2 regions of the Micromonospora sp. WMMD558 genome follow, and region 1 is predicted to be linked to the other one. Evidence: riboswitches for the same ligand, from Rfam matches in the RefSeq annotation. Region 1 holds a riboswitch; the other holds the start of a gene.
The links. Region 1 has a riboswitch for thiamine pyrophosphate ahead of thiE (thiamine phosphate synthase). Riboswitches for the same ligand answer to the same signal wherever they lie in the genome.
Positions count from the first base shown of each region.

Region 2: it holds a riboswitch for thiamine pyrophosphate, as region 1 does, so the genes downstream of both, ACN26Y_RS14270 (ECF transporter S component) here and thiE (thiamine phosphate synthase) in region 1, are expected to answer to the same signal.

Region 1 covers NZ_CP186061.1:2,305,785-2,320,589, reverse strand. Annotated here, with positions in the region: gene ACN26Y_RS11385 (ABC transporter ATP-binding protein) at 1-589, shown strand, start outside; gene ACN26Y_RS11380 (LLM class F420-dependent oxidoreductase) at 592-1,542, shown strand; gene ACN26Y_RS11375 (cupin) at 1,539-1,841, shown strand; gene ACN26Y_RS11370 (hypothetical protein) at 1,919-4,561, shown strand; gene thiC (phosphomethylpyrimidine synthase ThiC) at 4,711-6,303, opposite strand; gene thiD (bifunctional hydroxymethylpyrimidine kinase/phosphomethylpyrimidine kinase) at 6,321-7,109, opposite strand; gene ACN26Y_RS11355 (thiamine phosphate synthase) at 7,106-7,714, opposite strand; gene ACN26Y_RS11350 (thiazole synthase) at 7,786-8,562, opposite strand; gene thiS (sulfur carrier protein ThiS) at 8,559-8,759, opposite strand; gene thiO (glycine oxidase ThiO) at 8,750-9,943, opposite strand; gene thiE (thiamine phosphate synthase) at 9,937-10,563, opposite strand; TPP riboswitch at 10,558-10,666, opposite strand; gene ACN26Y_RS11330 (aldo/keto reductase) at 10,932-11,900, opposite strand; gene ACN26Y_RS11325 (ABC-F family ATP-binding cassette domain-containing protein) at 11,917-13,596, opposite strand; gene ACN26Y_RS11320 (class I SAM-dependent methyltransferase) at 13,636-14,241, opposite strand; gene ACN26Y_RS11315 (hypothetical protein) at 14,348-14,805, shown strand, end outside.
Region 2 covers NZ_CP186061.1:2,920,592-2,935,396, forward strand. Annotated here, with positions in the region: gene ACN26Y_RS14220 (DUF4097 family beta strand repeat-containing protein) at 1-780, opposite strand, end outside; gene recO (DNA repair protein RecO) at 883-1,758, shown strand; gene ACN26Y_RS14230 (isoprenyl transferase) at 1,794-2,594, shown strand; gene ACN26Y_RS14235 (hypothetical protein) at 2,659-2,844, shown strand; gene ACN26Y_RS14240 (thioredoxin reductase) at 2,956-3,177, shown strand; gene ACN26Y_RS14245 (pirin family protein) at 3,174-3,935, shown strand; gene gndA (NADP-dependent phosphogluconate dehydrogenase) at 4,153-5,595, opposite strand; gene ACN26Y_RS14255 (hypothetical protein) at 6,038-6,265, shown strand; gene ACN26Y_RS14260 (energy-coupling factor transporter transmembrane component T family protein) at 6,336-7,136, opposite strand; gene ACN26Y_RS14265 (ABC transporter ATP-binding protein) at 7,133-8,563, opposite strand; gene ACN26Y_RS14270 (ECF transporter S component) at 8,673-9,263, opposite strand; TPP riboswitch at 9,336-9,441, opposite strand; gene ACN26Y_RS14275 (permease) at 9,730-10,683, shown strand; gene ACN26Y_RS14280 (TIGR03943 family putative permease subunit) at 10,680-11,456, shown strand; gene ACN26Y_RS14285 (alpha/beta fold hydrolase) at 11,484-12,308, shown strand; gene ACN26Y_RS14290 (sugar isomerase domain-containing protein) at 12,388-13,137, shown strand; gene ACN26Y_RS14295 (DUF6328 family protein) at 13,304-13,798, shown strand; gene ACN26Y_RS14300 (acyl-CoA dehydrogenase family protein) at 13,918-14,805, shown strand, end outside.

The DNA.
Region 1 (14,805 bases):
CGGCGGCACCCCGATCAGCCGCCCCCGCCGGGACGTCGCCATGCTGTTCCAGCGGCCGGCGCTGCTGCCGTGGCGCACCGTGCTCGACAACGTCCTGCTCCCGGTCGAGATCTTCGGCTGGAAACGGGCGAAGCACCGCGACCGGGCCCGGCAACTGCTGGAGCTGGCCGGCCTGGCCGGCTTCGAGAAGCGGCTGCCGCACGAGCTCTCCGGCGGGATGCAGCAACGGGTGGCGTTGTGCCGCTCCCTCATCGGTGAGCCGCGGGTCATGCTCATGGACGAGCCGTTCTCCGCACTGGACGCGCTCACCCGGGAGGAGCTCTCCGGTGAGCTGCAGCGGGTGCACATGGAGACGTCCGCGACGGTCGTCTTCGTCACCCACTCGATCGACGAGGCCGTCCTGCTCGCCGACCGGGTGGTGGTGCTCAGCCCCCGCCCCGGCCGCATCCGCAGCGTCGTCGACGTGGCCGTCCCCCGGCCGCGCACCCTCGGCCGCAACGCGCACCTGGCCGACGTCGCCCAGGTCAGCGCCGACCTGCACGAGCTGCTGATGGAGAAGGACATGCCGGCCCCGGCGGAGGACCGATGACGATGCGGGTGTCCCTGTTCACCGAGCCGCACCGGGGAGCGAGCTACGACGACCAGCTCCGGTTCGCGCGCCGGGCCGAGGACTGCGGGTACGAGGGCTTCCTCCGCGCCGACCACTACCGGGCGATGGGTGACGAACCCGCGCTCCCCGGCCCCACCGACGCCTGGCTGACGCTGGCCGCCCTGGCCCGGGAGACCAGCCGGATCCGGCTCGGCACGCTGGTCACCTCGGCGACGTTCCGGCTGCCCGGGCCGCTGGCCGTGATGGTGGCCCAGGTGGACCAGATGAGCGGCGGCCGGGTCGAGCTGGGCATCGGCGCCGGGTGGTACGAACGCGAGCACACCGCGTACGGCATCCCGTTCCCCGGCGTCGCCGAGCGCTTCGACCGGCTCGCCGAACAGCTGGAGATCGTCACCGGGCTGTGGCGCACCCCGGCGGACGAGACGTTCAGCTACACCGGCGCCCACTACCGTCTGGTCGACGCTCCGGCGCTGCCGAAGCCGGTGCAGGTGGCCGGCCCACCGGTGATCGTGGGCGGGCGCGGCCCGAAGCGCACCCCCGAGCTGGCCGCCCGGTACGCCGACGAGTTCAACATGCCGTTCACCTCGGTGTCCCAGACGGCCGCCGCGTACGAGCGGGTCCGCGAGGCGTGCGAGCAGACCGGACGCGCCGAGTCCGGCCGGCCGCCGCTGGCGTTCTCCGCCGGGATCGTGGTGGCGATCGGACGCACCGACGCCGAGGCCCGGCACCGGGCCGCGCCCCTGCACGTGCCGAGCGCCCTTCCGCCGGAGGACCCGGTGGTCGGCTCGCCCGCGCAGCTCGTCGACCGCATCGGCGAGTTCGCCGCGATCGGCGCCGGCCGCGTGCACCTGCGCCTGATCGACCTCGCCGACCTCGACCACCTGGAACTCATCGCCGCCGAGGTGCTTCCCCAACTGGACGGACTCCGATGACCGACACCGACCTCGACCTCGGCCCGGTGGGCCAGGAGATCGTGTACGAGAACGACCGGGTCCGGGTCTGGCACATCAAGCTGGAGCCGGGCGAACGGCAGCCGCTGCACCGGCACGACCACCCGTACCTGGTGGTGGCCATCCAGGGCGCGAAGAACGTGGTGCAGACCGTCGACGGCACCCGCATCGACGCCGACGAGCCGACCGGCGGCGTCGTCTACCGGGACCCCGGGGCGGTGCACATGCTCACCAACGTGGGCGGCACGACGTACCTGGCCCGGCTGGTCGAACTCAAGTAGACCTGCCGCCGGCAGGGCTGCCGGGCCGCACGGCGTGCCGGTGGCGATCGGGCGCACCGGACCGTAACGTGCCGGACATGGCCAATCGGACCTTGGGCAGACTGCTGCTCACGGCGCTCGGCGTGAGCCTGCTGGCCGGAGCCGGCCAGCTCGGCGTCGCGTTCGGCTTCGGCGTCGTACGGCTCACCGGCGTCTTCACCGGCGGCACCGTCAACCAGTGGCCGGCCCAGCTCGCCTGGGTCGGCTGGTTCGCGGCGAACGCCGCCGTCATCGGTGCGGTACTCACCGAACGCCTGGCCCGCCGGGACGGGCCGCTGACCGGCACCGCGCGGCAACTCGCCGTCGCGGGCGCCGCCGCGCTGGGCGCCACGGTCGTCGCACCGCTCTGCATGCAGCCGGCCCGGGCCGCCGAACTGATCTCCATGGACCCGGTCTGGGCAGTCGCCATCTGCGCGATCCTCGGCGCGGGGGCCGGCGCGGGCGCCGCGCTCGCCGTCCTGGTCCGGCCACCGCTGGGCTGGAACATGGCACTGGTCGCCGGCGTCGTCTGGCTGCTGGCCCTGGTCTCGGTCACCCCGTCGCTCACCGCCACCGGCCCGTTGACCACCGTCCGCCTCGGGGTGCTGGAGCCGGCGTGGCTCGGCACCGCGGCGGCGCAGCGCCTGGCGCTGCTGGTCCTGCCTTTGGTGGCGCTCCTGGCGGGGGCGACCACCGGCGCCCTCGCCCGCTGGCGCGGACATCCCGCGCTGATCGGCGGTCTGACCGGGGTGGCCGGGCCGGCCCTGCTGGCGTTCGCCTACCTCACCGCCGGCCCCGGTGGTGGCGTCGACCGTTACCAGACCACGCCGTACTACGGCGCCCTGCTCGCCGTGGCCGCGGGCGCGCTCGGCTCGGCCGCCGCCGCCCTGCTGCGCTGGCCGCTCGTGGAGCGCCCGGCGGCGGTGAGCGCGGACACGCCGGCCGCCCGCGCGATCGAGCCCACCGACATCCTGCGGCCGCTGCCGGCCGGTCCGCCCCTGCCCGGAACCGCGGCGACCGCACCGTCCGCCGGTACGGCGGGCGACGCCGGTCACCAGATCGACGACGCCCGTACGCCGGCCGGCGGCGGAGATGCTCCGGGCACCGGGCGGGGTGGACGGGCACCGGAGACGCCGGGCGGTCCCACCCCGGCCCACTGGGACTGGCCCACCCCGGGTCGAACCTCCTCCGCCGCCGCAGCAACCGCCCCGTCGACGCCGGCAGCCGCCCCGCCGGCGCCGACAACCGCCCCGTCGACGCCGACAACCGCCCCGCCGGCGCCGGCGGCCGTCGTGTCCGGGCCCTCAGCCCGGCCCCCGGCACCCCCAGCGCCGGCAGGCCCGCCGACGGAGCGTGCCCGGCCAGCCGGGCCGGCGGGCAGCGCAGCGAAGCCCGCGACGGGCGCTGCTGACACGGCCGCACCGGCGGGCGCGGCAACCGAGCCGGCAACCGGTGCGGCTGACGCGGCCGGGCCGGCCACACCGGCGGCGGCCACACCGGCCGGGCCGACAGCGGATGCGGCCGGCGCCGCAGGGCCGGCCACGCCTCAGGACGAAGCAGCCCGCCCGGCGAGGTCGGCGGACGGAGCAGGCCGGCCCGCCAGGGCAACGGACGACACGGCCGGGCCGGTCGTGCCGGCGGGGAATCCGCCGCGAACCGGAGGCCGGGCGAAGGCCGCGGACCGGGCGGCGCCGGCGGCGGTGCCGGACGCGGCTCCGGCAAAGGGCGAGACGGCACCCCGGCCACGCCGTGGTCGCCGGACGAAGGCCACGCCGGCAAAGGCGGCCGCTGCCGCATCCCCGACCGCCGACGAGCCGGCAGTCGCCGACCAACCCCCCACCCGACCCGCAAACACCCCGCAGTCGGCCACCGACCGCAGCGGCCCGGCACCGGCCGCTGCGCGTGGCCCCGTACCGTCCGGGCCCCCTCCCACGCCACCGACCCCCGCCGTTCCGGCCCGTCCGGCGCCCACCCAGGTGGGGCCGGACCCGTCGTCCCGCCCCGATCCCACGCCGGTCACGCCGCCCCGCCCGACCCCCACCCCGGTCGGGCCGGAGCCGTTCGCCGCGTTACCGGCGCCGGCGCAACCGGCGCCGCGCCCGGTCACCCCGGATCCGTTCACCCCGCCAGCGCCCGGGTCCGCCCGTGCTGGCGACGGCCGGACGGCCGAGACGGCTCCCCGGCCCCGGCACCGGGCTCCCCTGCCGGACCTGACCAGCTCCGACACCTGGGACGCCTTCCCCACGGCCCGGCGCCCCGACCCGACGGAGACCCGTCCGGTGGCGAGCCAGCCGGCAGCGACCGGTGGTGACGCGTCGCCGGCAGCCGCCGCCGGTCCGGTGAGCCCGGCGACCGGAGGGGACTCCACAGCGTCCGTGGCCGACCGGCTGGCCGCCGCGTTCGCGGGCGGCGACAACCGCCCGGCGGGCGCCTCGTCACCGGCGACCGGGCAGGTCGCCGGCGCCCCCGCGGCCGATCCCGCCGAGGGGCGACCGGAGCCGAAGCGGCGCGGCCTGTTCCGGCGCAACCGGTCGCGGGCCGACCAGGCCGACGCCTCGTCGGACGCGGAGCCGCTGGCGGCGCAGGACGAGGAGTTCGTGGACTGGGTCGCCGGGCTGGGCAAGCCGCTGCCGGACAACGAGCCGGAGCAGGAGAGCGGCCGCCGCTCCCTACGCTCGACCGGCCGCCACCACCGCGACTGACACACCCGCCTGCCCTCCTTTGCTCTGCTTCAACCCACGCAACAGATTCCGCGTGATGTCGTTGCGCCCGTTGAAGCAGAGCAAAGGGGCGGGATGCACTGCCCGCCCGCCGTCCGGCCGACGGGCAGGCAGGCGGGCGGGCAGTGCGGTCAGGCCAGGGGCAGGTAGACGCGGCTACCGGAGGCCACGAACTCGTCGGACTTGTCCTTCATGCCGCGGGCCGCGTACTCCTTGAGCTCCTGCGTGATCTTCATGGAGCAGAACTTCGGCCCGCACATCGAGCAGAAGTGGGCCGTCTTCGCCGGCTCGGCCGGGAGCGTGGCGTCGTGGTACGCGCGCGCGGTCTCCGGGTCCAGCGAGAGGTTGAACTGGTCCTCCCACCGGAACTCGAAGCGCGCCTTGGACAGCGCGTCGTCCCACGCCTGCGCGCCGGGGTGCCCCTTGGCCAGGTCCGCCGCGTGCGCCGCGATCTTGTACGCGATCACGCCGGCCTTCACGTCGTCCCGGTCCGGCAGGCCGAGGTGCTCCTTCGGGGTGACGTAGCAGAGCATCGCCGTGCCGAACATGCCGATCATCGCCGCACCGATGGCCGAGGTGATGTGGTCGTACGCGGGTGCGATGTCCGTGGTCAACGGCCCGAGGGTGTAGAACGGCGCTTCGTGGCACCACTCCTGCTGGAGGTCCACGTTCTCCTTGATCTTGTGCATCGGCACGTGGCCCGGGCCCTCGATCATCACCTGGACGTCGTGCTCCCACGCGACCTTCGTCAGCTCGCCGAGCGTGCGCAGCTCGGCGAACTGCGCCTCGTCGTTGGCGTCCGCGATCGAGCCGGGCCGCAGGCCGTCGCCGAGCGAGAACGTCACGTCGTAGCGGGCCAGGATCTCGCACAGCTCCCGGAAGTTGGTGTAGAGGAAGTTCTCCTGGTGGTGCGCCAGGCACCAGGCCGCCATGATCGAGCCGCCCCGGGACACGATGCCGGTCACCCGGCCGACCGCGAGGGGCACGTACGGCAGCAGCACACCCGCGTGCACCGTCATGTAGTCGACGCCCTGCTCGGCCTGCTCGACGATCGTCTCCCGGAACACCTCCCAGCTCAGCTTCACCGGGTCACCGCCGACCTTCTCCAGCGCCTGGTAGATCGGGACCGTGCCGATCGGCACCGGCGAGTTCCGCACGATCGCCTCGCGCGTCTCGTGGATCCGCTTGCCGGTCGACAGGTCCATCACGGTGTCCGCGCCCCAGCGCGTCGCCCAGGTCAGCTTCTCCACCTCCTCGGCGATGGACGAGGTCACCGCGGACGTGCCGATGTTGGCGTTGACCTTGACCAGGAAGGCCTTGCCGATGATCGCCGGCTCGCACTCCGGGTGGTTGACGTTCAACGGCAGGACCGCCCGGCCGGCCGCGATCTCGTCGCGCACGAACTCCGGGGCCACGCCCTCCCGGATCGCCACGAACTCCATCTCCGGCGTGACGATGCCCGCCCGGGCGTACGCGAGCTGCGTCGGCCGCTTGCCGTCCACCCCGGCGAGCGGGGTGCCCGCACCCCGGGCGGGCGCCACATCCCCGCGCGACGCGATCCACGGCCCGCGCAGCGGCGGTAGCCCGACCTCGGGGTCCGAACCCGGCCCGGACGTGTCGTAGAGCCGTACCGGCGGGTTGTCACCGGTGAGGTCGACCTCGGCGAACGGCACCCGGATGTCCGGCCGCGAACCCTCGACGTAGACCTTGCGACGTGCCTGCATGACAGCCTCCCTGTCGCTCAAGCGGACCAGCCGAAGTGGTCCAGCGGGCCGTGTCCCGCACCCAGCTCCCAGTCCCGGGCACCGGTCAGCGCCCGGGTGACGTACTCCTTGGCGGTGGCGACGGCCGCCGGCACCGGCTCGCCCAGGGCGAGCCGGACGGCGACCGCCGCCGAGAACGAACATCCGGTCCCGTGGTTGTGCCGGGTCCGCACCCGGGGCGCGCGGAGCAGGGTGGTGACGCCGCCGCCGTGCAGCACGTCGACGGCCTCGCCGTCCGCGTCCAGGTCGCCGCCGGTGACCACGACGTGCTCCGGGCCGCCGGCCGCGAGGGCCTCCGCGGCGGCCACCATCTCCTCGACCGTGGACACCGGACGTCCGGTGATGGCCGCGGCCTCCGCGCAGTTCGGCGTCGCCACCTTCGCGTACGGCAGCAGCCGCTCCACCGCCGCGACCACACCCAGCGCGTGGCCACTCGTCGCGACCAGCACCGGGTCGACGACGAGGTGCGGCAGCCGCCCGTCCTTCGCCGCGTCGGCGACCACGTCGGCGATCGCCGGGGCGCCCAGCATGCCGGTCTTGACCGCCCGGACGGTGAAGTCGGCGAGCACACTGCCCAACTGGTCGGCGACCGTGCGCGGCGGCAGCGGCAGGACGGCGTCGACACCCCGGGTGTTCTGCGCGGTGACGGCCGTGAGGACGCTGGTGCCGTACGCCCCGAGCGCGGCGAAGACCTTCAGGTCGGCCTGGATGCCGGCGCCGCCGCCGGAGTCGGAGCCGGCGATGGTGAGGACTGTCGTTGGCGTCACGGCTCTCCCCCTGCTTGTCGAGCGGCTTGGTCGAAGGCGTTGGTGAGGGCGCCCGCTGCCTCTGCCGGGTCCGCTGAACGCATGACGGCACCCAGCACCGCCACGCCCGCCGCTCCCGCCTGGACGCAGGCGCGCACCTGCTCTGCCGTCTCGATGCCGCCGAGGGCCAGGACCGGCACGGGGCACGCTCCGGTCAGCGTGCGCAGGCCCTGGGGGTGGAGGGGTGGGCCGTAGCCGGGTTTGGTCCGCGTGGGGTAGACGGGTGAGAGGGTGGCGTAGTCCTCGGTGGTGAGTCGGGCGAGCTCGGTGCGGTCATGGCAGGAGCGGCCGACCAGACCGAGACGCGGCGGCGGGTACGGGCCGGCGGCGGGCAGGTGCACGGCGTCCCCGTCGAGCGGGTCCGGGCCGGCGACGACCAGGGTGCCGCCCACCGGCGCGAGGACGGCGCGCAGGTCGGCCGCGAGCGCGGCACGGTCGGGGCGGGGCAGGTCCTTCTCCCGCAGCACCACCCACCGCACTCCCCCGGCCACCGCGCCCGACACCACGTCGACGAGCGGCCGCCGCGCCACCCGCCGATCGGTGAGCAGCACGACGCCGGCCGGCACGCTGAAGACCCTGGAGGTCTGCGGCCCCGCCAGGGGCCGTTCCCTGCCGAGACCGGCCGCTGCCAGGGGCGTCACAGCTCCGGCCTGCCTTCGTCCGGGGTGGAGGCGAGGGCGTGGAAGCGACGGGGGATCCGGCCGGCCCGGTACGCCAACCGGCCCGCCTCGACCGCGTGCCGCATCGCCGTCGCCATCGCCACCGGGTCGGCTGCGCGTGTCACCGCGCTGGCCAGCAGCACCCCGTCGCAGCCCAGCTCCATGGCGAGGGCCGCGTCGGACGCGGTGCCGATGCCGGCGTCCAGGATCACCGGCACGTCCACGTTCTGCCGGATGAGCCGGATGTGGTGCGGGTTGGACACCCCGAGCCCGGACCCGATCGGCGACCCCGCCGGCATCACGGCCGCGCAGCCGACGTCGGCGAGCCGGCGGGCGAGGATCGGATCGTCCGAGGTGTACGGCAGCACGGTGAACCCGTCGGCGACCAGCTTCTCGGCGGCGCGCAGCAGCTCCACCCCGTCGGGCAGCAGCGTGCGCTCGTCGCCGATCACCTCGAGCTTCACCCAGTCGGTGCCGAACGCCTCCCGCGCCAGGTGGGCCACCTTCACCGCCTCGCCGGCGGTGTAGCAGCCGGCCGTGTTGGGCAGCAGCCGCACCCCGCAGCGGTCGAGGAGGTCCAGCAGACCACCCGAGCCGCCGGAGGTGTCCACCCGGCGCAGGGCGAGCGTGACCAGTTCGGTGCCGGAGGCCCGGATCGCCTGCTCCAGCAGGTGCAGGTTGGCCGCCCCGCCGGTGCCCAGGACCAGCCGCGAGGTGAACGTGACGTCGCCCAGCTCGAAACCCACGCCGGTCACCCGCCCTGCGCCGCGCTGAGCACCTCGACCCGGTCGCCGTCCCGCAGCGGCGTCGCCGACCAGCCGCCACGCGGCACCACCTCGCCGTTGACGGCGACGGCGAGGCCGCGCTCCTGCTCGGTGACGGCGCGGACCAGGTCCGCGACGGTCGAGCCGCCGGGCAGGGTACGTCCGGCCCCGTTCACGGTCAGTTCCACCGCTCCTCCTTCGTGGTCGTACCGCCGGACACGCGCCCACCGGCAGCGCCCGGCGCACCCGGTGTGCCGGGTCCGAAGCGGTCGGGCGTGAACGGGGCGAGCAGCGGGCCCGGCTCGCCGGTGACGATCAGGTCGGTGATCAGGTCGGCGGTGATCGGGGTGAGCACGATCCCGTGCCGGTGGTGCCCGGTGGCGGCGAGCACGTCCGGCCGGCCCGGCAGCGGGCCGAGGATCGGCGCGTTGTCCGGCGTGCCGGGGCGGAGGCCGGCGAGCGTCTCGACCAGGTCGTACTCGCTCAGCTCCGGCACCAGGTCGACGGCCGCGCGGAGCAGGCGCAACACCGCTCCGGCGGACACCGTCGTGTCGGTGCGCTCCTCGACGGTCGCCCCGACCACCACCTCGCCGTCGACCCGCGGGACGAGATAGACGTGCTCGCCGTCCGCGTACCCCCGGATCACGTGCCGGAAGCCCGGCGCGGCGCCGCCGGGCGCGCGGAGCCTGAGCACCTGGCCCTTCACCGGCCGGACCGGCAGCCCGGTCAGCGCGGCGGCGCCGCAGCCGGCCGCGACCACGGTGACGTCGGCGGCCACGTCGGACAGCGAGCGGACCGCCCCGGCCACCAGCGTCACGCCGGCCCGCTCGGCGGCGGTCCGCAGGGCCGGCACCAGGCGGCGTGGGTCGACCTGGTGGTCGGTGGCGGCGAGGGCGCCGCCGCGCACCCGGGGTGCCAGCGCCGGCTCGCGCTCCCGCAACGCGGAGGGCCGCAGCGCGGCCACCGGCAGGCCGAGAGCCTGCTGGTACGCCCACAGCCGCCGGGCCTCGGCCAGGTCGTCGGCGGTCAGCCCGACCAGGAGGGTGCCGTCGGCGCGGTAGCCGAGGTCGGCGCCGGAGGCGTCGGCCAGTTCGGCGGCGAACGCCGGCCAGCGGGCGGCCGAGGCGGTGAGCAACGCCGTCAGCTCGTGCTCCCCGAAGTACGCCTCGGCGACCGGCGCGAGCATCCCGGCGGCGACGTACGCGGCGCCCGACCCGGGAGCCGGATCGTGCACGACGACCCGCAGCCCGCGCGCGGCGCACCGCCAGGCGATCGCCAGCCCGACCGGCCCGGCCCCCACCACCGCAACCTCGGGTGCAAGGAAGGGCCCCTTGTTATCGCCTCCGGTAGAGGAAGGGCCCCCTCTTAACACGTCAGGGCCTTCAGCAGTTCGGCGGTGGCGCGGGCGGGGTCGGCGGCCCCGGAGAGCGCGCCGACCACCGCCACCCCGTACGCGCCGGCCGCCCGCAGGGCGGGCACGTCCTCCGCCGTCACTCCCCCGATGGCCACCACCGGCACGCTGACCGCCGCGGCGACCGCCCGGACTCCGGCCACGCCGATCGCGGTCGGGAGCCCGTCCTTGGTCGAGGTGGGCCGGTACGGCCCGACGCCCAGGTAGCTGGCCCCGGCGGCGACCGCCTCGCCGGCGGTGCCCGGGTCGCGGGCGGTCGCGCCGAGGACGGCCGCCGAACCCAGCACCGCACGGGCCGCGCCGACCGGCAGGTCGTCGGCGCCCACGTGCCCACCGTCGGCGCCCACCGCCAGCGCCACGTGGAGGCGGTCGTTCACCAGGCAGGTCGCCCGGTACCGCGCGCACAGCACGACCACGCGGCGGGCCAGGTCGTACGCCTCCCGGTCGGTCGCGTCGTCGGTCACCCGGACCTGGACGACCAGTTCGGCGCGGGCCACCGGCAGGGCGGCCCGGACGACGGCGAGCGGATCCCGCCCGGGACGGGTGTCGGTGATGAGATGCAGTCGCCCGAGGGACGGCACGGCAACACTCCTCCCTGCGCCGGCATTACCCGGATCAGGTTCGACGGTCGGGGGCTCACAGCCCCCCTCTCAGCCCGGTCCACCGGGCTCCCGTGGGTCACTTGCGCGTGTCACCGTACGACGGATCCCCCGGATCCGCCAAGTGCGGGTCGCCGTTTTCCCGCTCACCGTCCGACGACGACGGTCGGGGCGGCGCGTCACCGTCCGGTCACGACATGCTGTCCGGATACCCTCCGCGCCGCGCCCGCCGCGCCGCCGGTCGCCCCCGCCGCTTCCCGGCGGCACCACCATCGGGACCGGTCGAGGGCACCTCGCGCCGCGGCCCGGCACCCCGCCCCGTCCGGTGGGCGGGGCGCCGGGCCGCCTACCTAGCCGTCGAGGACGGCGCGGAGGGCCATCAGGTCCTCGTCGCCGGGCTGCCAGGTGCCCGCCCCGGCGTTGGCGCGCACCTGCTCGGGCGTGGTGGCGCCGGCGATCACCGAGGTCACCGCCGGCTGGGCGGCGAGCCCGCCGATGGCCACCTGGAGCATCGTGAGACCGCGTTCGGCGGCGTACGCCTCGATCGCCTCGATGGTGTCCCAGTCGGCGGCGGCGAAGCGCTGCGCGTACCGGCCGCCACCGGCGAGACGGCTGCCGGCCGGTGGCGCCTGGTCCCGCTTGTACTTGCCGGTGAGCAGCCCGTTGGCGAGCGGGAAGAACGGCAGCATGCCGAGCCCGAACCGCTCGCACGCCGGAATGACCTCCGCCTCGACCCCGCGCTCCACGAGCGAGTAGTGGTTCTGCGCGGAGATGAACCGGGTGCGCCCCTGCGAAGTGGCGGTCCAGTCGGCGTCGGCGATCTGCCAGCCGGCGAAGTTGGAGTTGCCCAGGTAGCGGACCTTGCCGGCGGTCACCAGGTCGTCCAGTGCGGCGAGCGTCTCGTCGATCGGGGTGCCCGGGTCGGGCTCGTGCATCTGGTACAGGTCGATGTGGTCGGTGCCGAGCCGGCGCAGCGACGCCTCCACGGCCCGCATGATGTAACGCCGGGCCCCCCGCGCGCCGTGGTCCGGCCCGTTGGCGCCGTGCATGTCCATGCCGAACTTGGTGGCGAGGACGACGTCCTCACGACGTCCCTTGAGCGCCTGCCCGAGCAGTTCCTCGGAGCCGCCCTGCGGCTCGCCGTAGATGTCGGCGGTGTCGAAGAAGTTGATGCCCGCGTCGAGCGCGGCCTCGACCACCGCGCGCGTCCCGTCGAGGTCGAGCTTGCGGCCGAAGTTGTTGCAGCCGATCCCGACCACGGACACCACGAGCCCGGAGTCGCCCAGCCGGCGGTACGTCATCTCAGTCACGAGATCCACCCTATTCCGGCCCGGATCACGCGGCGTCCCAGACCGGCTCGGGAACCTCCGCCACCTCACCGTCGCCCCGGAACAGCACGAACCGGTCGAACGAGCGGGTGAACCAACGGTCGTGCGTCACGGCCACGACGGTGCCCTCGAAGGCGGCCAACCCCGCTTCGAGGGCCTCGGCCGACGCCAGGTCGAGGTTGTCGGTCGGCTCGTCGAGCAGGAGCAGGGTCGCCCCGGACAGCTCCAGCAGCAGCACCAGGAACCGCGCCTGCTGCCCGCCCGACAGGCTGCCGAACCGCTGGTCGCCCTGGCCGGGCAGCTCGTACCGGGACAGCGCCGCCATCGCCGCGTGCCGGTCCATACCCGCGCGGTGCTCGTCGCCGCGCCACAGGATGTCGACCAGCGTCCGGTCCATCAGTTCCGGCCGGTCGTGGGTCTGGGAGAAGTGCCCCGGCCGCACGCGGGCGCCGAGCCGGGCCACCCCGTCGTGCGTGACCGGCGCGAGGGCCGCCGCGCCGTCCACCGGTCCGTTCGCCGGGTCGGGGTCGGTGCCGCCGCGGGCGAGCAGCCGCAGGAAGTGCGACTTGCCGGTCCCGTTGGCGCCCAGCACGGCGACCCGGTCGCCGTACCAGATCTCCAGGTCGAAGGGGTAGGTCAGGCCGTCGAGCTCCAGCTGCTCGCAGATCACCGAGCGCTTCCCGGTCCGCCCGCCGGTGAGGCGCATCCGGATGTCCTGGTCCTTCGGTGGTACAGGCGGCGGTCCGGCCTCCTCGAACTTGCGCAACCGGGTCTGGGCGGCCTGGTAGCGGGAGGCCATCCCCGAGTTGTACGCGGCCTTCTGCTTGTACATGAGCATCAGCTCGCGCAGCTTCTGGTGCTCCTCGTCCCACCGCCGGCGCTGCTCGTCGAGACGGTCGTGCCGGGCGATCCGCGCCTCGTGCCAGCTCGCGAAGCCGCCGGGGTGCACCCAGGCGCTGCCGCCCTCGACGGCGACGACCCGGTCGGCGGTGTGGGCCAGCAGTTCCCGGTCGTGCGACACGTACAGCACGGACTTGCCGGATTCGCGGAGCCGCGCCTCCAGCCAGCGTTTGCCCGGCACGTCGAGGAAGTTGTCCGGCTCGTCGAGCAGCAGCACCTCGTCGGGGCCGCGCAGCAGCAGTTCCAGGGCGAAGCGCTTCTGCTGGCCGCCGGAGAGCGTCCGGACGGGACGGTCCCGCGCGGAGTCCCAGGGCAGGTCGAGCACGATCGTGGCGACGGTGTCGAAGAGCACCTCGGCGTCGTACCCGCCGGCCTCGCCCCAGGCGGCCAGCGCGTCCGCGTACGCGAGCTGCGCCTTGCCGGCGGCGGTGCTGTACTTGCCGCGCACCTCGGCCGTCCGCATGGCCGCCTCGGTCTCGGCGAGCCGGCGGCCGGCGTCGCGCAGGGCCGGCGGGGCGAGCGAGAGGGCCAGGTCCGCGAGCGTGGATTCATCGCCGATCATCCCGATGAACTGGCGCATCACGCCGAGCCCACCGGTACGCGCGATCGCGCCGCGCCGCACCGGGAGGTCACCGGCGACCATCCGCAGCAGCGTCGTCTTGCCCGCGCCGTTCGGCCCGACCAGCGCGACCTTGGCGCCCTCGCCGACCCGGAACGACACGTCGGCGAAGAGTTCCCGGCCGTCGGGCAGCGTGTGCCCGACGGCCGCCACGTCCACGTATCCCACGCCGGCATCCTGCCCGAGGGCCCGGCGGGGGCCAACCGATTACCTGGTGACCCGCAGCACCCGGTAGCCCTTCTGGCTGGCGTGCCGCTCGACCTGCCAGCTCTGCTCGGTGAGCCAGCGGTGCAGCGAGTCGCCGCCGAGGTGCCGGGCGACGACCAGCCAGGCGGCGCCGTCCGGGGCGAGCCTCGGCAGCCAGCGCAGCAGCAGCTGGTGCAGCTCGTCCTTGCCGATCCGGATCGGCGGGTTGGACCAGATCTCGGCGAAGGTCACGTCGGCCGGTACGCCCTCCGGCGGCGCGACGCGCACCCGGTCCGCCGCGCCGACCCGGGCGGCGTTGGCCGCTGTGAGCTCGCGCGCCCGCTCGTTGACGTCCACCGCCCAGACGGTGGCCGACGGTGCCGAGGTGGCGAGCACGCAGGTGATCGGTCCGAAGCCGCAGCCGAGGTCGAGCAGGTCGCCGGTGGTGCCGGGAGCCGGCAGCTCCGCCTTGCGCAGCAGCACCGCGGTCCCGGGGTCGAGGCGGGCGGCGGAGAAGACCCCGCCGGAGGAGGCCAGGGTGTAGTCGCGGCCGGCGACGGAGAACTCGACCTCGCGCGGCTGGGCGGGGGTCGCGGGTTCGGGGGTGAAGTAGTGGTCGCCGGTCACACGCGCGATTCTTCCACCGGCTGACGGGGGGCATGGCGACACCCCGCGTCATCACAATTTCCCATTTTTACCCCCTAAAGGGATAATGGCTCTTACTCTGGGCGACATGGTGTATCGGTACGAGTCCGATGAGGACGCATTCGTGGAGCACCCGGAGCCCGGGTCGGACCTGTCGGCGCTCGGCCCTGGTTCGCCTCCGCCGGCGGGGCCGTCGCCGTCCCGCTTCCCCACCCCGTCACTGCCCCGGACCACCCGGAGACCACCGCCACCCCCCGAGCCCGCCCGCCCGCCGGCTCCCGAGCCGCCCCGCGCGCCGGCACCGAAGCCCGCCCCCACGTTCGCGCCGGAGCCCGCCGCCACGTACAGCGCGGAGCCGGTCCCCGCACGGGCGCCGGCGCCCGCACCAGCGGCGGAGCCGTCCCGCGCACCGGCCGCCACGCCACCCCAGGCGGAGGTCTACTCCCCGGCCGCAGCACCCCCGCCCCGCGGCGGCGGCCGGATGTGGCAGGTCGTGGTCGGCGGCGCGGCGGTGCTGGTCCTGCTCGCGCTCTGCGGGCTCGGCGC
Region 2 (14,805 bases), 610 kb from region 1:
CCCGCTGCCCGTGGCGACGTCGAGCACCAGCGTCGCCGACGGTACGTTCGGCACGCCCACCTCCGCGCGGCCCGAACCCACCTCGGAGACCACCCGGTAACTGCCGGCCGGGACGGTCAGCTCGACGTCCCCGCTGGAGGCGTGCGCCCGGACCGAGGCGGGAGTGGCCAGCTCGACCGTCACCCGGCCCGAGTTCGCCTCGACGTCGACGCCGCCGCCCAGCCGGCGGGCCGTGATGTCGCCGGACGACGCCCGCAGCCGCACCGGCGCGGTCACGTCGACCACCTCGATGTCGCCGGAGCCGGTCTCGACGCGTACCGGGCCGCCGGCGTTGGCCACCCGGACGTCGCCGGAGCCCACCGTCACGTCGACGGCGCCGGTCCGGCTCACGTCGACGTCCCCGGAGCCGGTCTCGCCCCGCACTGCGACGCCGGGCGGGGCGGTCACCTCGTAGGAGATGCTGCACCGGGGACCGCAGTCGGTGTCCAGCACCAGTTCCGTGCCGTCGACGCGGTACGTCGTCTCCGGCTGGTCGCTCTGGTAGCGCACCACCCGCTTGATCCGCACCGACCCGGGAGCGCCGGTGGCCCGTACGACCACGTCACCGGCACCGGGCAGCACCCGTACGGTGGTGATCTTCACCGCCTCGGTGTTGTCGAAGTCGAGCCGGCGGAAGGACAGGCTGTCACACCCGGCGACGACGATGAGCGTGGCGGCCGCGAACGCGGACACGGCGGACGCCGTGCCCCGGGTGCGGACGGTGCTCCGGTGCAGTGCCATGCCGAGGACGCTACGGCCGCGGGCCGGTCCGCCGCATCGGGGGCCGTCCGGGCGTCCACCCCGAACCGACCCTGATTTCCCACCCCGAGGGAGAATGGCCCGATGGCCGGGTACCGCCGACAGCTCTACCGCGACGACGCGGTGGTGCTGCGTGTGCAGAAGCTCGGCGAGTCCGACCGCATCATCACCCTGCTCACGCGCCGGCACGGGCGGCTACGGGCGGTGGCTCGCGGGGTGCGGCGCACCACGAGCAAGTTCGGGGCGCGGCTGGAGCCGTTCGGCCACGTCGACCTCCAGCTCGCCGGCGACCCGAAGGGCAACCACGGCAGCTCGCTGCACACGGTGAGCCAGGTCGAGGGCATCGACCTGTACGGCAAGCGTTTCCTCGGTGACTACCCCCGCTACACCGCGGCCAGCGCGATCTGCGAGACGGCCGAGCGGCTCACCCCGGTGGAGCGGGAGCCGTCACTGCGGCTGTTCCAGCTCACCCTCGGTGCGCTGCGGGCGCTCGCCGACGGGGAGCACGCCACCACCCTGGTGCTGGACGCGTACCTGCTGCGCGGCATGGCCCTGGCCGGCTGGGCGCCGGCGCTGGGCGCGTGTGCGGTCTGCGGCACCCCCGGGCGGCACCGGGCCTTCTCCGTGCCGGCCGGGGGCGCGGTCTGCCCGGACTGCCGGCCGCCCGGCGCCGCACACCCCGCGCCGGCCACGATCGACCTGATGTCCGCGCTGACCAGCGGCGACTGGCGGGTCGCCGACGCCACCGAGACCGGCGTACGCCGGGAGTGCAGCGGCCTCGTCGCGGCGCACCTGCAGTGGCATCTGGAACGCGCGTTACGCTCGCTGCCGCTGGTCGACCGGGGCGCTCCGGCGGCCGGTGCGGTCCCGACGCCCGCCGCCCGGGCGGCCGCGGATCCGGCCGGGCGACCTGCCGGCGGGCCGGTCGTCGAGCCGGGCGGGGGACCGGCGGGGGCGTAGGACGCGAGCAGAAAGAGAGTGCAGTGATCCGATCGATGAGGGGCACCCGGCGGGAGCCGGCGCCACCGACCCCGCACCCGTCCGGCGCCCGCCCACCCGCGCTGCCGCGGGAGGCGCTGCCCCGCCACGTCGCGGTGGTGATGGACGGCAACGGCCGGTGGGCCAAGGAGCGTGGCCTGCCCCGCACCAAGGGGCACGAGGCCGGTGAGTTCTCGCTCTTCGACACCATCGAGGGTGCGATCGAGCTGGGCGTCCCGTACCTGTCGGCCTACGCGTTCTCCACCGAGAACTGGCGGCGCTCGCCCGACGAGGTGCGCTTCCTGATGGGCTTCAACCGGGACGTCATCCGCCGTCGCCGGGACCAGCTCGTCGACCTCGGTGTCCGGGTCGTCTGGTCGGGGCGGGCCGGCCGGCTGTGGAAGAGCGTCATCTCGGAGTTGCAGACCGCCGAGGAGATGTCCCGGGGCAATTCGACGCTGACGCTCCAGTTCTGCGTCAACTACGGCGGGCAGGCCGAGATCGCCGACGCCGCCGCCGCGATCGCGCGGGACGCCGCGGCCGGCCGGCTGGACCCGGCGAAGGTCACCGAGAAGACCATCGCGAAGTACCTCTACCACCCCGAGGTCCCCGACGTGGACCTCTTCCTGCGTCCCTCCGGTGAGCAGCGCACCTCGAACTTCCTGCTCTGGCAGAGCGCCTACGCCGAGCTGGTCTTCCTCGACACGCTCTGGCCGGACTTCGACCGCCGGCACCTCTGGTACGCCTGCGAGCTGTACGCCCAGCGGGACCGTCGCTTCGGCGGGGCGCTGCCCAATCCGGTGGCACCCACCACCTGACGCTTACCGCGCGGTCGCGCCGGGTATCTCTCTGGTCAGCAGTTACTGACGGAGGTGAACCACGATGATCCAGAAGCGGATCGCCCAGTGGGCGTTCATGGCCCTCGCCGTGCCGGTGGCGGCCGCGGGCGCGCGCAAGCTCAGCCACACGATCGAGGCGCGGCGGGGCCCGTCCGGCATCTCCCGCCTGCTCAACAAGGGTGCCGACATGCTCCGCCCGGCGAAGGCCAAGCGCCGCCGCTGGTTCTGACCCGGCCGGCCCCGACACGACGCCGCCTCCCGCGTACGCCGGGTGGCGGCGTCGCGCGTTCCGGGGCGGCCTGGACTCCCGGCGGCCTACGATCGGGACAGGGGGTGGGAGATGCGGGAGCTGCGGTACAAGATGCTCATGGCGCTGAACGCGGCGGACATCGGCGAGCCCCTCTGCGGGCAGCTGGCGGAGATCTGCGCCGAGATCGCCGAGCAGCACTGCCAGGAGGTGGGTCACGTCCCGCAGGTCCGCGCGGGCGAGATCGGCGAGCTGGCCACCGGGGAGCCGGCGCTGACCTGGGCGCCGACCGAGACCGGGCAGCGCGCCTGGTGACCGCGCCCGCGTCCGCGGTCGACATCCGGCGCGCCGGCGACCGGTTCCACACCCGGATCTCCTGGCTCGATTCCCGGCACTCCTTCTCGTTCTCGCGGCACTACGACCCCGCGAACACCCACCACGGGCTGCTCCTGGTCAACAACGACGACGTGGTCCGCCCCGGCGCCGGGTTCGAGACCCATCCGCACGAGGACATGGAGATCGTCACCTGGGTGCTGCGCGGCTCACTGGTCCACCAGGACTCCACCGGCCACTCCGGCGTGATCTACCCCGGCCTGGCGCAGCGGATGAGCGCGGGCACGGGCATCCTGCACTCGGAGAAGAACGACGCCTGGCGTCTCGACGGCCGCGATCCGCACACCGACCCGGTCCACTTCGTGCAGATGTGGGTCGTGCCGGACGAGGCGGGCGTCGACCCGGGGTACGAGCAGCTCGAGATCGACGACCAGTTGCTGCGCGGCGGCCTGGTGCCGGTGGCCTCCGGCATGGACCGGTACGCGGGCGACTCGGCGATCCGCATCCGCAACCGGTACGCCACGCTGCACGCCGCCCGCCTGCGGCCCGGCGACGAGGTGACCCTCCCCGACGCCCCCTTCGTCCACCTCTACGTGCCGGACGGCGCGGTGACGCTGGAGGGCAGCGGACTCCTGGGGACCGGCGACGCCGCCCGCCTGACCGGGCCGGGAGGCCAGCGGGTGACGGCAACGGAACCAGCGGAGATCCTGGTCTGGGAGATGCACGCCACGCTCGCGTGACCGCACCGCCCCCGTCCGACCCGTCCTGCTCCGCCACCCCGGAGCGGCCCCTTTGCTCTGCTTCAACCCACGCAACGGTTTCCGACGGATTGTGCTGCGTCGGTTGAAGCAGAGCAAAGGGCTCGGCAAGGGTTGCCGGGCGGCCTGGCTGGCGCCGGCGGGCCTGCACCGTTCCGGCGCCGCGCCGCCAACCGGATGTGCGGGTCGAGGGAAGGGGTCAGGCCTCGATCTCGCGGCGGTCGCCGGCCCAGAGGGTGTGGTACGAGCCGTCGCGGTCCACCCGGCGGTAGGTGTGGGCGCCGAAGTTGTCCCGCAGGCCCTGGATCAGCGCCGCCGGCAGGCGGTCGGCGCGCAGGGCGTCGAAGTAGGCCAGCGACGAGGCGAACGCCGGTGCCGGCACGCCGGCCCGGGCCGCCTCGGCGACCACCCGCCGCCAGCTCGGCACCCCGTCCCGCACGGTGTCGGCGAACCACGGCGCCACCAGCAGGCTGGGCAGGTCGGACTGGTCGTCGTACGCCTGCCGGATCCGGTCGAGGAAACGCGCCCGGATGATGCAGCCGCCCCGCCAGATCGTCGCCGTGCCGCCCAGGTCGATGTCCCAGTCGTACTCCCGGCTGCCGGCGCGGATCTGGTCGAAGCCCTGTGCGTACGCGACGATCTTGCTGGCGAGCAGCGCGCGCCGCACGTCTTCGACGAAGGTCTCCCGGTCGCCGACCCGCCACGTCGCGCCCGCCGCCGGGAACGCCCGCCGCGCGGCCTCCCGCTGACCGGCGTGACCGGACAGCGACCGCGCGAACGTCGCCTCGGCGATGCCGGTGATCGGGATGCCCAGGTCGAGGGCACTCTGCACGGTCCACCGGCCGGTGCCCTTCTGCTCGGCCTGGTCCAGCACGACGTCGACGAACGCACGCCCGGTGGCCGCGTCGTCGTGCCCGAGCACGTCGGCGGTGATCTCGATGAGGAACGACTCCAACTCGCCGGAGTTCCACTCCCGGAAGATGTCGGCGATCTCCGCCGGTTCCGCGTCCAGACCCGCCCGCAGCAGGTCGTACGCCTCGGCGATGAGCTGCATGTCGGCGTACTCGATGCCGTTGTGGACCATCTTCACGAAGTGCCCGGCGCCGTCCGCCCCGATGTGCCGGCAGCACGGTACGCCGTCCACCTGCGCGGCGATCTTCTCGAAGATCGGCCCGAGCTTGCGGTACGACTCGGCCGAGCCGCCCGGCATGATGCTCGGGCCGCGCAGCGCGCCCTCCTCGCCGCCGGAGACGCCGGTGCCCACGAAGTGCAGCCCCTGCTTGCGCAGCGCCTCCTCGCGGCGCCGGGTGTCGGCGAAGTGCGCGTTGCCGCAGTCCACGATGATGTCGCCGGCGTCGAGCAGCGGGACCAGTTCGTCGATGACCGCGTCGGTCGGCCCGCCCGCCTTGACCATCACGATGACCGCCCGGGGGCGTTCCAGCGCGGCGACGAAGTCGGGCAGCGACTCGGCGGGCAGGAACCGCCCCTCGTCCCCGTGCTCGGCGACCAGGCTGCGCGTGCGCTCCGGCGAGCGGTTGTGCACCGCCACGGCGAAACCGTTGCGGGCCAGGTTCCGGGCCAGGTTGCGGCCCATCACCGCCAGCCCCGTCACGCCGATCTGCGCCGTCGCCTGTTCGGTCATCCGTCCGCCGCCTTCCGCCGTCGTCAACCTGCCGTTGCGACCGTATCGCGGCGTCCAGGGGAGTGGGCTGCGTCGTCGACAGTGTGTCACCGGTCGGGCGCGTCCGGTCGCCGGCGCGGCTCCGGCCGTCGTCCTGCGCGTGGACCGGGGCCGTCGCGGTCCCGCCGACGTCGACAATTCGGCTGCGCCCGGCCGGGGGGCCGGGTTAGGCTGCCCGCATGCGCAACTGACGCCCCTTTCCCGAGCCGGGTCCGCCGCCGTCGCGGCCTGACCCGCGTGCTTCCGGGCGTCCGCGTCTCCCCACCCGCCGTCGGGCCGGTGGTGCCCTCCGTGGTCGTTCCCGGGGCAGCAGTCCCCACCCGCTCGGTCGCCGTCGGCGGCCACGAGACGCAGCGGGGCCACCGGCCACGGGCCGGGGAGCCCGCAGAGTGAGGAGGCACGGATGCCCGCCAAGCGCAGCACCCGGAAGTCCCGCACCACCCGTCCCGCGCCCGAGGTCGCGGACGTCACGCCGGCGAACCTCGACCAGGTCGCGGTGGCGCCGGTCCCGGCCCTGCCGGCGGCCCGCCCGGCGGCGCCGAAGGCCGGTCCGCCGGTCACCGGCGTGGGCGGCGTCGGGCGCGGCCAGCGGACCGGCCAGGTCCGCCGGTACGCCTTCCGGCGCAGCTGATCCGCTGATCGTGGACGGTCACCTCGTCGGGTGACCGTCCACGATCGTCAGGGCCGCCGGACCACCCCGGTCAGCTGATCAGCGGACGGAACGTGCCGAGGAGGATGCTGGCGCTCAGCGCGGCGCCCGCGAGCGCCGCCGCGCCGGCGATCAGCACGGCGTCGGCGGGGCCGAAGTGCTGCCGCCGCGCCACGGTGCGTGGGGTCGTGGCGTCGAACCCTCGGGCGTCCATCGCCACCGCCAGTCGGGTGCCCCGGCGGATCGCCCCGACCAGCAGCGTGAACGCGGTCGAGGTGAAGAGACGCAGCCGGGCGAGCGGGTTGCGACCGGCGTCCACGCCCCGGGCCCGCCGGGCCATGCTGATCATCTGCCACTCCTGACCGAGCAGCGGCACCAGCCGGAACGCGGCCAGCGCGCCGTAGGCGAACCGGGCGGGCGCTTTCGCGTTCTGCACCAGCGCGTCGGCGAGGTCCGTCGGGTCGGTCGTGGCGACGACGATCACCCCGGGCAGCGCCACGGCGAACATGCGCAGCACCAGACCGAGGGCGGTGATCAGCACGCCCGAGGTCACCATTACCGGTCCGGCGTCGAGCAGTACCCGTCCGGAGCGGTCGGCGGCGAAGAGGACCAGGGTGACCAGGATGCCGCCCGCGGCGAGCAGCAGTGGCCACGTCCGCCGGGCGAGCACGCGCAGGCGGACACCGAACAGCGGCAGCGCGGCCAGTTCGACGGCGATGGCGATGGCCGGGGCCACCGGGTCCAGGGTGGCGATCAGCACGAGCGAGAAGACCAGCGCCGCCGCGAGCTTCGCCACCGGGTTGCGCCGGGCCAGGGGCGCGCCCGGCCGGGCGACCGGATCGAGGCCGATCACGGCGCCTCCCCGGCTCGGCGCTCCAGCAGTACGTGGCGGTCGGCCAGCGCCGCGACGAACTCCGCGTCGTGGGTGACCGTGACCAGGCCGTGCCCCGCGTCCCGTAGCTCGGCGAAGAGGTCCACCAGCTCCGACCAGGTCCGCCGGTCCTGGCCGAAGGTGGGTTCGTCGCAGATCACCAGGCGGGGTGCCGTGGCCAGGGCCGTCGCCACGCTCAGCCGCCGCGCCTCGCCACCGGAGAGCGTGTACGGGTTGGCGCGGGCCAGCGTGGTCAGCCGCAACCGGTCGAGCAGAGCGTCCACCGTGGAACGCACCTCCGGCTCGGGCCGGCCGGTGCGGCGCGGGCCCAGCGCCAACTCGTCGAAGACGGTACTGGTGACGAACTGGTGCTCCGGGTCCTGGAACACCGAGCCGATCCGGCGGGCCAGCGCCGGCGCGCGCCAGCGGTGCGGGGCAGTACGGGTGTCGTCGCCGGCCAGCGCTGCGGTGGCGGCGAGCCGACCGGTGCCGGGCTTGAGCAGGCCGCCGAGCACCAGTGCCAGGGTGGACTTCCCGGCACCGTTGGGACCGAGCACGGCGAGCGCCTCGCCGGCGCGTACGGCCAGGTCGACGGCGCCCAGCCGGGGCGGCAGGCCGAGCCGTTCGGCGGCGAGCAGCACGTCGCCGGCGGGCCCGGTGGCGCGGCGGGGCGGCACCGGGCGGCCGGGCACCCACACCCCCTCGGCGGCGAGCGCGTCGCCGTGCGCGGCGAAGACCGCGTCCGGGGTGCCGTCGGCCCGGACGCCGCCGCCCGCTTCGAGCACGACCACGCGGTCGACCAGCGGCAGCGACTCGGCGACCCGGTGCTCGACGAGGAGCAGGGTGGTGTCGGCGTCCAGCGCCCGGGTGACCGCGTCGCGGACCAGGGTCGCCCCGGCCGGGTCCAGGTTTGCGGTGGGCTCGTCGAGCAGCAGCAGGCCCGGCCGCAGGGCGAGCACCCCGGCCAGGGCGAGGCGCTGCTGCTCGCCGCCGGACAGCGCGGCGGTGGGTCGGTTCCGGTCGTACGGGAAGCCGACCCGGCGCAGCGCCTCGTCGACGCGGTGCCAGATCTCGTCGGCGGGCACGCCGCGGTTCTCCAGCCCGAACGCGACGTCGTCGCCGGAGCGGGACATCACGAGTTGGGATTCCGGGTCCTGGAAGACGATGCCGACCCGCTCCCGTGCCTTGCGCGGGTCGAGCCCGTCGATCTCGACGGTGCCCTCCTGCTCCCCGGAGTCGTCGGGCAGCAGCCCGGCCAGCGCCGCGAGCAGGGTGCTCTTCCCGGCGCCGGAAGGCCCGAGCAGAAGGACCCGTTCCCCGTGCTCCACCCGCAGGTCGACCCCGCGCAGCGCCCACCGTCTCCGCCCGGCGTGCCGCCACCCGAACCCCCGCAGCATCACGGCGCCCACCAACTCACCCCCTCCCGCACCCAGCGGCCACGTCTTGTTGATCAGGAGGTTTGCGTCAGGAATGCCGCCGTTTGTTGACGCAAACCTCTTGATCAACGTGGCGGAGGGGTCAGATGGTGGCGCGTTCGCGGCCGGCGGGGAAGCGGTCCAGGGCACCCGTGCCCGCCAGAGCGCGGGTGAGCGCCCAGGCGCCGGCACCCGCGACGACGGTGGCGCTGAGGACGGTGACCACGAAGATCGGCACCCGGGCGCTCCACAGGTCGAGCGCGGCGTAGTACCGGATCTGATCGAAGATCGCCGCCGCCAGGCCGGCGAGGGTGCCGGAGAGCAGAGCGGCGGGCAGCCGGAACGAGCGGTACCGGAACGCGGCGAAGCCCAGTTCGGCGCCGACCCCCTGGAACGCTCCCTGCAGGATCGCCACGGTGCCCCACTGGCTGCCGAGCAGCACCGAGATGAACGCCGCCAGGAACTCGCAGTAGAAGGCCGCCCCCGGCCGGCGGATCACGAGGCCCCCCAGCACACCGGGGAGCAGCCAGATGCCGTAGATGACCGACTGCGCCGGCGGGAAGAAGGCGAAGGCGCCCTCGGTGGCGGCCCAGACGAAGTTCCAGGCCCAGAAGATGACGCCGAAGGCGACGGCGATCACCGAGGCGACCACGATGTCGACGGTGCGCCACCGGGTGGTGGTGGGGTGGGTCATGAGTGCTCCCAGTTCTCGATGCGAACCAGGAGAAGACGCACGCCGCGCCCGGTGTGCCCGGACGGCGGCGCGGCTGGAGGTCGACCGAACTCCCTGCGCTGGCATTACCCAGATCAGGTTCGAGGGTCTGCGGGCCCTGCCCGCACTCTCAGCGCTGTGCGCTCCCCTGTCGGATGTGAAGTTGTCCCACCGACGCTAACACCCCTGAAGATCATCCGGCAAAGTGATCTCCGTGCAGGTCAGCGCGGGAATGCCAGCTCTTCTCGCGGAGTCCATCGACCGGGCCCGCTCCGGCCGGTAGTCTCAGGCCCGCCGGTCCGCCACCCGGCAGAGGGAAGAGCACGTGACACCGGAGACGCCCGCCGCGCCCGACGGCGCCACCGCGACCGCCACGGTCGGCCCGGCCGCGCCGGACGTACCACCGAAGGAGCCGACGCCGGCCGGCGGCGACCGGCCCCGACGGTGGCTGGGGGACCGGATCGGGTCGGTCGAGGTCCTCGCCGCCCTGCTGGTGCTGCTGATCATCTTCCGGGAGCAGCTCGCCGGCGCCCTGGCCGCGCCCCGGATCCAGACCTGGACGACGGTGTTCGTCTCGGTGATGGTGCAGGCGGTGCCGTTCCTGGTGTTCGGGGTGCTGCTCTCCGCGGTGATCGCGGTGTTCGTACCCCGGTCGTTCTGGGCCCGGGCGCTGCCGAAGCACCCCGCCGCCGCGGTGCCGGTGGCCAGCGCGGCCGGTGTGGTGCTGCCGGGCTGCGAATGCGGCTCGGTGCCGATCGCCGGGTCGCTGATCCGGCGGGGCGTCACCCCGGCCGCCGCGCTGGCGTTCCTGCTCGCCGCGCCGGCCATCAACCCGATCGTGCTCACCGCCACCGCGGTCGCCTTCCCGAACAACCCGGAGATGGTTCTCGCCCGTGGGCTGGCCAGCCTGGTCGTGGCGATGGTGATGGGTTGGCTGTGGCTGCGCCTCGGCCGGGCCGACTGGATCCGGCTGCCGCGCCGGCCCGACCTGGACGACGCCTCCCGGGGCCGGGCGTTCTGGGCGGCGGTACGGCACGACGTGACGCACGCCGGCGGCTTCCTCGTCCTCGGCGCCATGGCCGCGGCCAGCATCAACGTGCTGGTGCCCGAGCGGTGGCTGCAGACCCTCGCCGACAACGCGGTGCTGTCGGTGCTGGCGCTGGCGGTGCTCGCCGTGCTGCTCTCCATCTGTTCGGAGGCGGACGCCTTCGTCGCGGCCTCACTCTCGCAGTTCTCGCTCACGTCCCGGCTGGTGTTCCTGGTGGTGGGTCCGATGGTGGATCTCAAGCTCATCTCGATGCAGGCCGGGGTGTTCGGCCGCCGGTTCGCGCTGCGGTTCGCGCCGGCCACCTTCGCGGTGGCGGTGGCGGTCGCCGTGGGCGCCGGGGCGGTGCTGCTGTGAACCGCCAGGCGCAGGCGGTGGTCCTGCTGCTGCTCGGCGGCGCGGTGATCCGCGCCTGCTTCACCGACCTCTACCTGAACTACGTCAAGGAAGGGCTGCGTCCCTTCCTGATCGCCGCCGGGGTGCTGCTGGTCGCCGCCGCCGTCATGACCCTCTGGTACGAGCTGCGCCCCGCCCCCCGCGCCGCGACCACCGGGGACGGACCGGCTCAGCCGGACGCCCGCCGGCACGACGACGACCACGACGGCCACGACGGCCACGGCCACGGCCACCACGAGCCGCGGGTCGGCTGGCTGCTCATCCTGCCGGTGCTCGGCCTGCTGCTCGTCGCCCCGCCGGCCCTCGGCTCGTACGCGGCCGGCCAGGCCGGCACCGCCCTGTCCAGCCAGCAGCAGCCGTCCGACTACCCACCGCTGCCGGCCGGCGACCCGGTGCCGGTGAGCGTGCTCGACTACGCCTCCCGGGCGCTGTTCGACAAGGGCGCCTCCATCGGGGACCGGCGGGTCCAGGTCACCGGCTTCATCGCCGCCGGCCCGGACGGGCAGCCGATCCTCGCGCGGATGGTCCTCTCCTGCTGCGCCGCCGACGGCCGCCCGATCAAGCTGGGCATGACCGGCAACGCGCCCACCGGCCTCGCCGACGACACCTGGGTGGAGGTGACCGGCCGCTACAGCGACCGGATCGGGCGGGACCCGGTGAACGACGCCGAGATCCCCTACGTCGACGTGGAGTCGTGGCGGCAGGTGCCCGCCCCCAAGCAGCCGTACGAGTGACCCGCCGGTCCGGGTACGCTGCCGATCATGCGCATCGACGCCCGGGGATTCACCTTCGACGTACGCGCCGGCGGCCCGCAGGACGGTCCCCCCGTTCTCCTGCTGCACGGCTTCCCGCAGCACGGCGGTGAGTGGGACGGCGTGGTGCCGGCCCTGCACGCCGCCGGGCTGCGCACCTACGCGCTCGACCAGCGGGGATACTCGCCCGGTGCGCGGCCGGAGGCCGTCGGGGCGTACCGGCTGGCGGAGCTGGTCGCCGACGCCGCCGCCGTGCTCGACGCGCTGGGCGTCGACGCGGCGCACGTCGTCGGCCACGACTGGGGAGCCGTCGTCGGCTGGGGCCTGGCCGCCGGCCACCCCGACCGGGTACGCACGCTGACCGCCGTCTCCGTGCCGCACCCCGCCGCGATGGCGCACGCGCTCACCGCCGACCCGCAGCAGAAGGCCCGCTCGGCGTACATGCTGCTGTTCCGGCAGCCCGGCGCGGCGGAGAAGGCGCTGCTGGCGTTGAACGCGACCGGGCTGCGCCGGATGCTGTCCGGCGTCGGCGCCGCCGACCGGGTGGCCGCGTACGCCGAGCCGATGCTCGCCCCCGGCGCGCTCACCGGCGCGCTGAACTGGTACCGGGCCATGTCCCGGGACGACCTGGCGGCCGTCGGCCCGGTGCGGGTGCCGACCACGTACGTCTGGAGCGACCGCGACGCCGCGATCGGCCGGACGGCGGCCGAGGCCTGTGCGGCGCACGTGACCGGCGACTACCGGTTCGCGGAGCTGGCCGGGGTGAGCCACTGGATCCCCGACGAGGCGCCCGCGCCGCTCGCCGAGGCGATCCTGGCCCGGATCCGGGGCTGACAGACTGTCGGCGAGCCTCGCGGCGGCTGCGGGGTCACCGACCGCCTGAGTGAGGGGGACCGAATTGCACGGAGCGGACGTGGCGCCGACCGCCGAGGAGTACCTGGCGGTGGTCACCGAGACGATGCGCCGGGTGGCGGCGAGCCAGCGGGAGGCGGTGGCAAGGGCCGCCGATTTGATCGCCGAGGCCCTGCGGGCGGACGGCGTGGTGCACGCGTTCGGCACCGGCCACTCGGAGGCCCTCGCCATGGAGATCGCCGGGCGGGCCGGCGGGCTGGTGCCCACCAACCGGATCGCCCTGCGCGACCTCGTCCTGGTCGGCGGCGCGTCGCCGGACGTGCTCGGGCCACGCCTCGAGCGGGACCCGTCGGTGGCGCACCGCCTGTACGACCTCGCGCCGATCCGGCCGCCGGACGTCTTCGTGCTCGCGTCCAACTCGGGCGTGAACGGGGCGATGGTCGAGTTCGCCGCGCTGGTCCGCGACAAGGGGCACGGGCTGATCGCCATCACCTCGGCCGAGCACTCCGGCCGGATGGAGTCGCGGCACCCCTCGGGGCGCAAACTCGCCGACTTCGCCGACGTGGTGCTGGACAACGGCGCCCCGTACGGCGACGCCACCCTGCCGCTGCCCGGGGGCGGCGCGATCGGCGCGGTCTCGTCGATCACGGCGGCGCTGCTGGCCCAGCAGGTCACGGTCGAGGTGGTGGCCCGGCTGCTCGCCGCGGGGGAACGGCCCCCGGTCTACCTGTCGGCGAACATCGCCGGCGGTGACGCGCACAACGACGCCCTGGAGGCCCGCTACACCGGCCGCATCCGCCGCGGCGCCTGAGCGGTAAGGAAGGGCCCCCTGTTAACGCCTCCGGTAGGGAAAGGGACCCCTGTTAACAACGCCGGGCGGTGTCGTGAACCGGTTTCGCGCAACGCGCGGTGGGGCACAAGCGTTCCTGCCGTCGGACGGGCCGCCGCCGGCAGTACGTCCGCATCGGAGGTAGCGCGTGACCAAGGAGACCGAGAAGCAGCGCTGGCAGCGCAACTTCGCCGACCTGCTGCAGGAACTGCGGGTCGCGCAGACGGGTGTGCAGATCCTCTTCGCCTTCCTGCTCACCCTGCCGTTCAGCGCCGGGTTCGAGCGGACGACCGCCTTCCAGAAGGACGTCTACATCGTCGCGCTGCTGGCCGCGGCCGGCGCCACCGCCCTGATCATCTCCCCGGTGGCCTTTCACCGGGCGCTGTTCCGGCAGGGGCGCAAGCCGGAGCTGGTCCGCTTCGCCCACCGGATGGCGAGCGGCGGTCTCGCGCTCATGCTGGTCTCGATGGTCACTGCCGTCCTGCTGATCACCGACTTCGTGCTCGACCGGACGGTCGCCTTCGTGCTCAGCGCGCTCACCGCGGTCTGGTTCCTCACCTACTGGATGATCCTTCCGTTCGCCCGCCGCAACTGGGGCGAGGACGACCTGGACGACGACGAGGACAGCCCCACGTCGTACTGACCGGCGACGACGCCGATAAATCGATCTTCATTGAACGCTACCCCTGGGTAACACCCGGGGGTAGCGTGGCAGATGTCGAGCACGTCGACGCATCCGGACCGAGGTTCGAGGAGGCAGCCGTGACCACGACGCAGAACAACCGGTCCGCACCCGACGGCACGGGCCCCGAGCAGCCCGCCACCGCCGGCGCGGCCGGTCCGCTGCCCACCGAGGCCGGTCAGGTCTCCGAGAAGGAGGCCCGCCAGGTCGCCGAGGCCGCCCGGGAATCCTCCTGGGACCGCCCGAGCTTCGGCAAGGAACTCTTCCTGGGCCGGCTCCGGCTCGACCTCATCAACCCCTGGCCGCAGTCGGCTCCCGACGACGTGGCGCGGGCCGACGAGTTCCTCGGCCGGCTCCGGAAGTACCTCGCCTCCGACGTGGACGGCGCCGCCATCGAGCGGGACGCGGTCATCCCCGACGAGGTGTTCCAGGGGCTGGCCCGGCTCGGCGCGTTCGGCATGAAGATCGACCGGTCGTACGGCGGGCTCGGGCTGAGCAACCTGCACTACTGCCGGGCCCTGATGCTCGCCGGCTCGGTCAGCCCGGCGATCGGCGCGCTGCTCTCCGCGCACCAGTCCATCGGTGTGCCGCAGCCGCTCAAGATGTTCGGCACCGCCGAGCAGAAGCAGCGCTTCCTGCCCCGGCTCGCCGCGGGGGAGGTCTCCGCGTTCCTGCTCACCGAGCCGGACGTCGGGAGCGACCCGGCCCGCCTGGCGACCACGGCCGAGCCGACGCCGGACGGCAGCGGGTACAAGCTCAACGGCGTCAAGCTCTGGGCCACCAACGGCACCGTGGCCACCCTGCTCGTGGTGATGGCCCGCGTGCCGGCCGGCGAGGGGCGGCGGGGCGGGATCACCGCGTTCGTCGTCGAGGGCGACTCCGAGGGCATCACCGTCGAGCGGCGCAACGCGTTCCTCGGGCTGCGCGGCCTGGAGAACAGCCTCACCCGCTTCCACGACGTGTTCGTG